One region of the Photobacterium sp. DNB23_23_1 genome, then DNA from elsewhere that is predicted to be linked to it. Evidence: riboswitches for the same ligand, from Rfam matches in the RefSeq annotation. Region 1 holds a riboswitch; each other region holds the start of a gene.

Region 1 (2,269 bases):
TGACAAGTATGAACTGGATCGCTACCTGCGCGATCTTACCAAACTCGATCCGCACCAGCTAAACCGTAACGAGCAATTTGCCTACTGGGTAAATCTCTACAATGCCCAAACGGTTAAGCTGATCCTCGATAACTACCCTATTACGTCCATCACCAAACTGGGTGGCTTCTTCAGCTTTGGACCATGGGATGAGCAAGTACTCACAATTAATGGCAAAACGCTCTCCCTCAATGATATCGAGCACCGTATCTTACGGCCTATCTGGCGTGACCCGCGTATCCACTATGTGGTCAACTGTGCCAGCCTAGGCTGCCCGGATCTCCAGCCAGACGCATTCACCGCCAGCAACAACGAACGCCTGCTGGAAAAGTCAGCCGTACGCTTTATCAACAGCCGTAAAGGCGTGAACCCACAAAGCGGCAAAACCACACTTTCTTCAATTTATGACTGGTACGGCAGTGACTTTGGTAACCAATCTCAACTTCAAAAACACATCAACCAATACCGGCAGGGGGCACAGGTTACGCTAGGCAATGTCAGTTATGACTACAACTGGTCACTCAATGATGCAAAATAGCCCCTTCTGGAGCAACAAACAGCCAACGCGCCGCTCATCCGATATCTGGGTTAGCATAAAAGAATGTTCCTACTGGCAACCCGTACCTCAGCACATTACAATAATCAGCGTTCTCATTGGGGAGCGCTTGTCGCTGAGATTGCTAAGGCAAAACCCACAGAACCTGATCCAGTTAATGCTGGCGTAGGAATTGAGTTCTATACGGTATGCCTTGTTATCCCGCGAGGCTGGCATGATGCCAGCCTTATGCTCAACCCTGTGCCGCTCATACGATTTTTATTCCTCTTGCCGGACGCAAGAGCATCAGGAGCGCATAGTGAAAAAATTACTCCCTCTTCTAACCTTGGCTGCCGCTCCGGCATTGGCCGTGGACAATACCCTGACGGTTTACACCTACAGCTCATTCGCCTCAGACTGGGGACCGGGTCCGGCGATCGAAAAAGCCTTTGAGGCACAGTGCGAATGTAATTTGGAATTTGTCGCGCTTGATGATGGTGTATCCATCCTCAACCGCATTCGCCTTGAAGGTAAGCGCACCAAAGCCGATGTATTGCTTGGCCTTGATAACAACCTGATCGCCGAAGCCAAGAAAACAGGACTACTGGCTGAGCATCAGGTTGATACCAGCAAGTTAACTCTGCCAAACGGATGGAGCGACACCACCTTTGTTCCTTATGACTACGGCTACTTCGCCTTTGTCTATGACAGCACCAAGCTGGCGAACCCACCCAAGAGTTTGGATGAGTTGGTCAACCGTGATGACTTGAGCATCATCTACCAAGATCCGCGTACCTCGACACCGGGCCAAGGCCTGATGCTGTGGATGAAATCGATCTATGGCGATAAAGCCTCAGACGCTTGGCAGCAACTGGCACAGAAAACAGTCACGGTCACCAAAGGTTGGTCTGAAGCCTATAGCATGTTCCTCAAGGGCGAGGCCGATATGGTGCTCTCTTACACCACCTCCCCGGCCTACCACTTAGTTGCCGAGCAGGATGACAAATACAAAGCAGCCGACTTCAGTGAAGGGCATTACATGCAAGTAGAGGTTGCCGCCAAACTGAAAAGCAGCCCTAACCAGGCACTGGCCGATCAGTTTCTGGCCTTTATCCTGACCCCAGAGTTCCAATCCGTGATCCCGACGGGTAACTGGATGTACCCGGTGACGAATGTCGCGCAGCCCGCTGAATTCAACGTGCTAACCCTGCCCGCAAAGGCGCTGGAGTTTTCTGCCCAGGATGTTGCCAAGCAGCGCAGAAGCTGGGTACGCGAGTGGCAACAAGCACTGACCAAGTAGCGGGCACTCACTTTTGAACGCACGTACCCCCCAACTGGTGCCCGGCCTGATGACTGCCGGGCTCATTCTCTTTCTCGTGTTCGGGGCCCTTGCCGCCTTGATCAATGAAGCCAGTGATCTTGATATTGCCTTACTTTGGAATGATCCATACCTGCGGCATATTACCGGTTTCTCCTTTACCCAAGCCCTGCTCTCGACACTGCTGAGTATTGTGCCTGCCATTCCTGTTGCCTATGCCCTATCGCGCCGGCAATTCCCAGGCAAAGCCCTGCTAATGCGGATCTTTGCCATGACCTTGGTACTGCCGGTGCTGGTCGCAGTATTCGGCCTGTTGGCGATCTACGGCAACAATGGGTTGCTGGCCAGTGCACTGGCTCAACTAGGATGGCAGGGAA
Region 2 (2,269 bases), on a different contig from region 1:
TATATATTCCTATTTTTTCTCAATAACTGCTTGTTTAGGCACTTTAATATTAGTCACAAGCCAATATCACCTATACATTTTCGTTTCATTTTTTTTACATGAATTTTGAATAAGGCTGTTTTTTGAACGTAAGTAAATGAGAGTATTGTGATCTTGATCTTGATTCCTTTCCTTCTCAGAATTAGATGGCATAATAAACAGAATAGTTACCTGTATGGTAGCTAACACCATTACACTTCCTTGGAATATTCCTATGAGCATTGAATCGATCGTTAAAGAGCGCTCTGGCGCTAAATGTGAACTGTGTAGTTCAGAAGACAACCTGAGCGTTTATGAAGTACCTGCGTCTCCTGATCAAACAGCGGGTAGCTGTGTGATGGTATGTGGCACTTGCCGTACAGAAATCGAAGACGCTGAAACCCTGGACCAAAACCACTGGCGTTGTTTAAACGACAGCATGTGGAGCCAAGAGCCCGCTGTTCAGGTAATGGCTTACCGTTTACTGAAGCGCCTTTCTTCAGAGACTTGGGCACAGGATTTGCTCGATATGCTGTACATGGAAGAAGACATGATCGAATGGGCAGAGAAAGGTATCGCACTTGCTGAGCTTGATGCGATTAAAACTGTTGACGTGAACGGTACCGCTCTACAGGCCGGTGACAATGTAACAATCATCAAAGACCTGCCAGTAAAAGGCTCAAACCTTGTGATCAAGCAAGGTACAGCTGTACGTGGTATCCGCCTGACTGACAACCCTTTACATGTTTCAGGTAAAGCGGCGGGCACCAATATGGTTATTATTGCTGCATATTGTAAAAAAATGTAATTAAACTGGCAGCCACGCTGTGGCTGCCAGTTCATTCCTCTGCTGTATTTTCTTCATCCATCACCTCATTTTATTCCTAACATGTTTGCCCTATAGGAAAAAACATGTTTAGATTAGCCACATATTCAGGCATATAAGCCGAAAAGCAGTTTTTTAAAGGCCAATATTTCTCTTTAGGCCAACAAGTAAAATTTTGTTCGTTAGTCGGGGAGCGCCGAGCGCTGAGACCACGTAGTGGGACCCGTTGAACCTGATCCATTTAATAATGGCGTAGGGAACTAGCTGCACTGCCCCTTTTCGCACCCTTTCAGGTACGATGGCATTAGCTACCTTACGTCTTTGATAGAGGTAACTATGTCAATTCCATCAAATACCCCAATTACTCTTACCATTGCTGGTTCAGATAGCGGCGGCGGTGCTGGCATCCAAGCCGACATTAAAGCTATCTCTGCAACTGGCGGCTATGCCTGTTCGGTAATCACAGCCTTAACGGCACAAAATACCCAAGGTGTCACTGGCATTCTTGGTATTGATCCTAGTTTTGTCGAACAACAACTGGATACTGTATTTTCAGATCTTGACGTTAAAGCCGTTAAAATTGGTATGCTGAGCGATGCCAATATCATCCGCATGGTGGCAAAAAAGCTGCGTCAATACCAACCTAAGTTTTTGGTTATTGACCCAGTAATGGTGGCGACTAGTGGTGACCTGCTGCTTGAGCAAGACGCCATCTCAACACTCAAATCAGAGCTACTTCCCCTTGCAGAAGTGATTACACCAAACCTCCCTGAAGCAGCAGCTCTTATTGGCTCTGCGCTTCCGGAAACCGAGCAGCAAATGTCTGACATGATTTCAGCACTGCGAGCTATCGGTGCCCGCTCAACCCTTCTCAAAGGTGGCCACCTAGAAAAAGATGACTTCAGTACCGATTTACTCATCCTCGAAAATGACGTTATTCGCATGAGCACACCACGAATAGCAACCCGAAATACCCACGGTACTGGGTGTACACTCTCGGCGGCTACGGCTTCCTTCCTTGCCCAAAAATACCCGCTAGAAGACGCAGTTCGACATGCCAAGAGCTATATCACTAAGGCTATCAAGCATGCAGATGAGCTACAAATTGGTTCAGGACACGGACCGGTAAACCATTTCTTTGCAGGCCATTTCAAACCTGAATAAGCATGGAAGCTAAACAAATAATGAATAACACTCTCGCCACTGACAAAGCAGTAGGGATGACAGTCAATGTTGAGCGGCTAACGCTTCGCTATAACGATGCAGAGCACCCACTGTTCAAACAGCTCGATGTTACGCTACCAGCAGGAAAATGGACCTGCCTGCTTGGTAAAAGTGGCTGTGGTAAAACCACCCTGCTTCGCCACCTTGCTGGTTTACTAGAAGATAATGTGACTTGGAATGGCAGTATCACTACCAGCAATA
Region 3 (2,269 bases), on a different contig from region 1:
TGGTTTGTTCTGCCTGGGGCGTGCACCATACTCATTATCGAATCGATTTTCTTGAAAACATCACCTTGTTTGAGCATGCGGTTAAAGTGGACTTGTGGATAATTGCCAAGATTGTTGTTGCAGCGGTAGCATTTGGGTTGGCGGGGTATTTGTTCGGTGAACTAACCCATGCCTTCAAAGATATCTTTAAGGCTACCCTGAAAAATCCGTATCTGATTGTAATGGTCGGTGGTTTAATCGTTATTGGTGCTGTGCAGCTAATTGGTAACTATGACTATATTGGTCTGGGTGTTTACTCAAGCCGAGAAGGTGGTGTCAGTATCTTAACGGCCTTCCAAGAGGGAGGTGCCGAATGGTATAGCTGGTTAATCAAGCTGTTGTTGACGGCAATCACCCTTGCTGCTGGTTATAAGGGCGGTGAGGTCACACCGCTGTTTTTTGTTGGCGCAACTCTGGGTAATACCATGGCTTGGGTGCTAGGTGCTCCGGTTGACTTGTTTGCTGCTCTTGGTTTCTTGGCGGTATTTGCCGCTGCGACCAATACGCCATTGGCTTGTACCATTATGGGCGTTGAGCTATTTGGGGCCGAACATATGTTGTATTTTGCCATTGCTTGCTATACCGCTTATTTCTTCAGTGGCCACACCGGGATCTATTCATCGCAACGAGTGGCGGTACCTAAGTTGCTTGACTTGGATGGTGCGCCGAAGATCACCCATAAGCTGGGCGAGTTGAGAGAAACCCATTCCTCATTGCTTAAATTACTTGTGAAACGCTTCAAATAATTTTGTTTTAACGTGGCGTGTTATGCAAAGGTAACAATGTTTTTGCCAATTAAGTATTAATTTTGTGGGTTCTATCTTGCCGTGGTTGAACCCCTTTCATATACTGCTATTTCAACTTGTCGGAGTGCCATTTGGCTGAGACCGCATTGCGGGATCCGTAGAACCTGATCAGGCTAATACCTGCGAAGGGAACAAGAGAGACTCTTCTGTATCACTGTATCCACAGTATCAGACGAAACTATACACCCTACGTATAGCCTCTTGTTTACGCACCCATCCGCCAAGCAACTTCCCCTTTATGGACAAAAAAGGAAATTGCTATGTCGAATCGCAAACAAGCGAGACTGGAAGCGAAACAATTTATCGATTCACTGACCATTCAAGCCTACCCTAACTCCCGGAAAGTTTATGTTACCGGTAGTCGCGAAGATATTCGTGTACCAATGCGTGAAATTACTTTGGCTGATAGCTTAATTGGTGGTACCAAAGACGATCCCGTTTTTGAGCCCAATGAAGCAATCCGTGTTTATGACACTTCAGGCTTTTATACGGATCCGGATCAACCCGCAGATATCTATGCTGGCCTGCCCAAATTGCGTGAGGCATGGATTGAGGATCGGGGGGATACCGAGCACCTTGATGAGCTAAGTTCGCAATATTCCAAAGCCCGTTTGGCCGATGACACACTTGATGAACTGCGCTTTGAACAGCAGGCGCGTATCCGTCGCGCCAAGATCGGTACCAATGTCACCCAGTTGCACTATGCCCGCCAAGGGATCATTACGCCCGAAATGGAGTTTATCGCCATTCGTGAAAACATGGGGCGTGCGAAATATCGCGATGAGGTGCTAAACCAACAGCATCCGGGCATGGCTTTTGGTGCTAACCTTCCTGAAGAAATCACGCCTGAATTTGTCCGCCGCGAAGTTGCCGAAGGCCGGGCAATTATCCCTTGTAATATCAATCATCCGGAATCTGAACCGATGATCATTGGCCGGAATTTTTTGGTCAAGGTTAATGCCAATATCGGCAATTCGTCGGTTAGTTCATCTATCGAAGAAGAGGTTGAGAAGTTAGTGTGGTCTACCCGGTGGGGCGGCGACACGGTGATGGATCTCTCAACCGGCCGAAATATTCACGAAACCCGCGAGTGGATCATTCGTAACAGCCCGGTTCCGATTGGTACCGTACCTATGTATCAGGCACTGGAGAAGGTCAATGGTATTGCTGAGAGCCTCAACTGGGAGGTGTTCCGCGATACCCTGCTTGAGCAAGCGGAGCAGGGCGTTGATTACTTCACTATCCATGCCGGTGTCTTATTGCGCTATGTCCCAATGACGGCCAAAAGGCTCACTGGTATTGTCTCGCGCGGTGGTTCGATCATGGCCAAATGGTGTTTGGCTCATCATCAGGAAAGCTTCTTGTATGAGCATTTCCGCGAGATTTGTGAGATCTGTGCTCAGTACGATATTGCCCTATCGTTA

The links. Region 1 has a riboswitch for thiamine pyrophosphate ahead of thiB (thiamine ABC transporter substrate binding subunit). Riboswitches for the same ligand answer to the same signal wherever they lie in the genome.
Region 2: linked by a shared signal. The riboswitch ahead of thiD (bifunctional hydroxymethylpyrimidine kinase/phosphomethylpyrimidine kinase) and the one ahead of thiB (thiamine ABC transporter substrate binding subunit) in region 1 are both predicted to bind thiamine pyrophosphate.
Region 3: linked by a shared signal. The riboswitch ahead of thiC (phosphomethylpyrimidine synthase ThiC) and the one ahead of thiB (thiamine ABC transporter substrate binding subunit) in region 1 are both predicted to bind thiamine pyrophosphate.

What each region holds. Positions count from the first base shown of each region.
Region 1 covers NZ_JBNNXT010000011.1:83,542-85,810, forward strand. The annotation lists gene ACVA53_RS09500 (DUF547 domain-containing protein) at 1-577, shown strand, start outside; TPP riboswitch at 685-784, shown strand; gene thiB (thiamine ABC transporter substrate binding subunit) at 894-1,874, shown strand; gene thiP (thiamine/thiamine pyrophosphate ABC transporter permease ThiP) at 1,888-2,269, shown strand, end outside.
Region 2 covers NZ_JBNNXT010000029.1:52,212-54,480, reverse strand. The annotation lists gene ACVA53_RS17145 (hypothetical protein) at 1-1, opposite strand, end outside; gene ACVA53_RS17140 (PhnA domain-containing protein) at 254-826, shown strand; TPP riboswitch at 1,022-1,120, shown strand; gene thiD (bifunctional hydroxymethylpyrimidine kinase/phosphomethylpyrimidine kinase) at 1,181-2,008, shown strand; gene ACVA53_RS17130 (ABC transporter ATP-binding protein) at 2,065-2,269, shown strand, end outside.
Region 3 covers NZ_JBNNXT010000003.1:1,424-3,692, forward strand. The annotation lists gene ACVA53_RS02895 (voltage-gated chloride channel family protein) at 1-785, shown strand, start outside; TPP riboswitch at 896-993, shown strand; gene thiC (phosphomethylpyrimidine synthase ThiC) at 1,106-2,269, shown strand, end outside.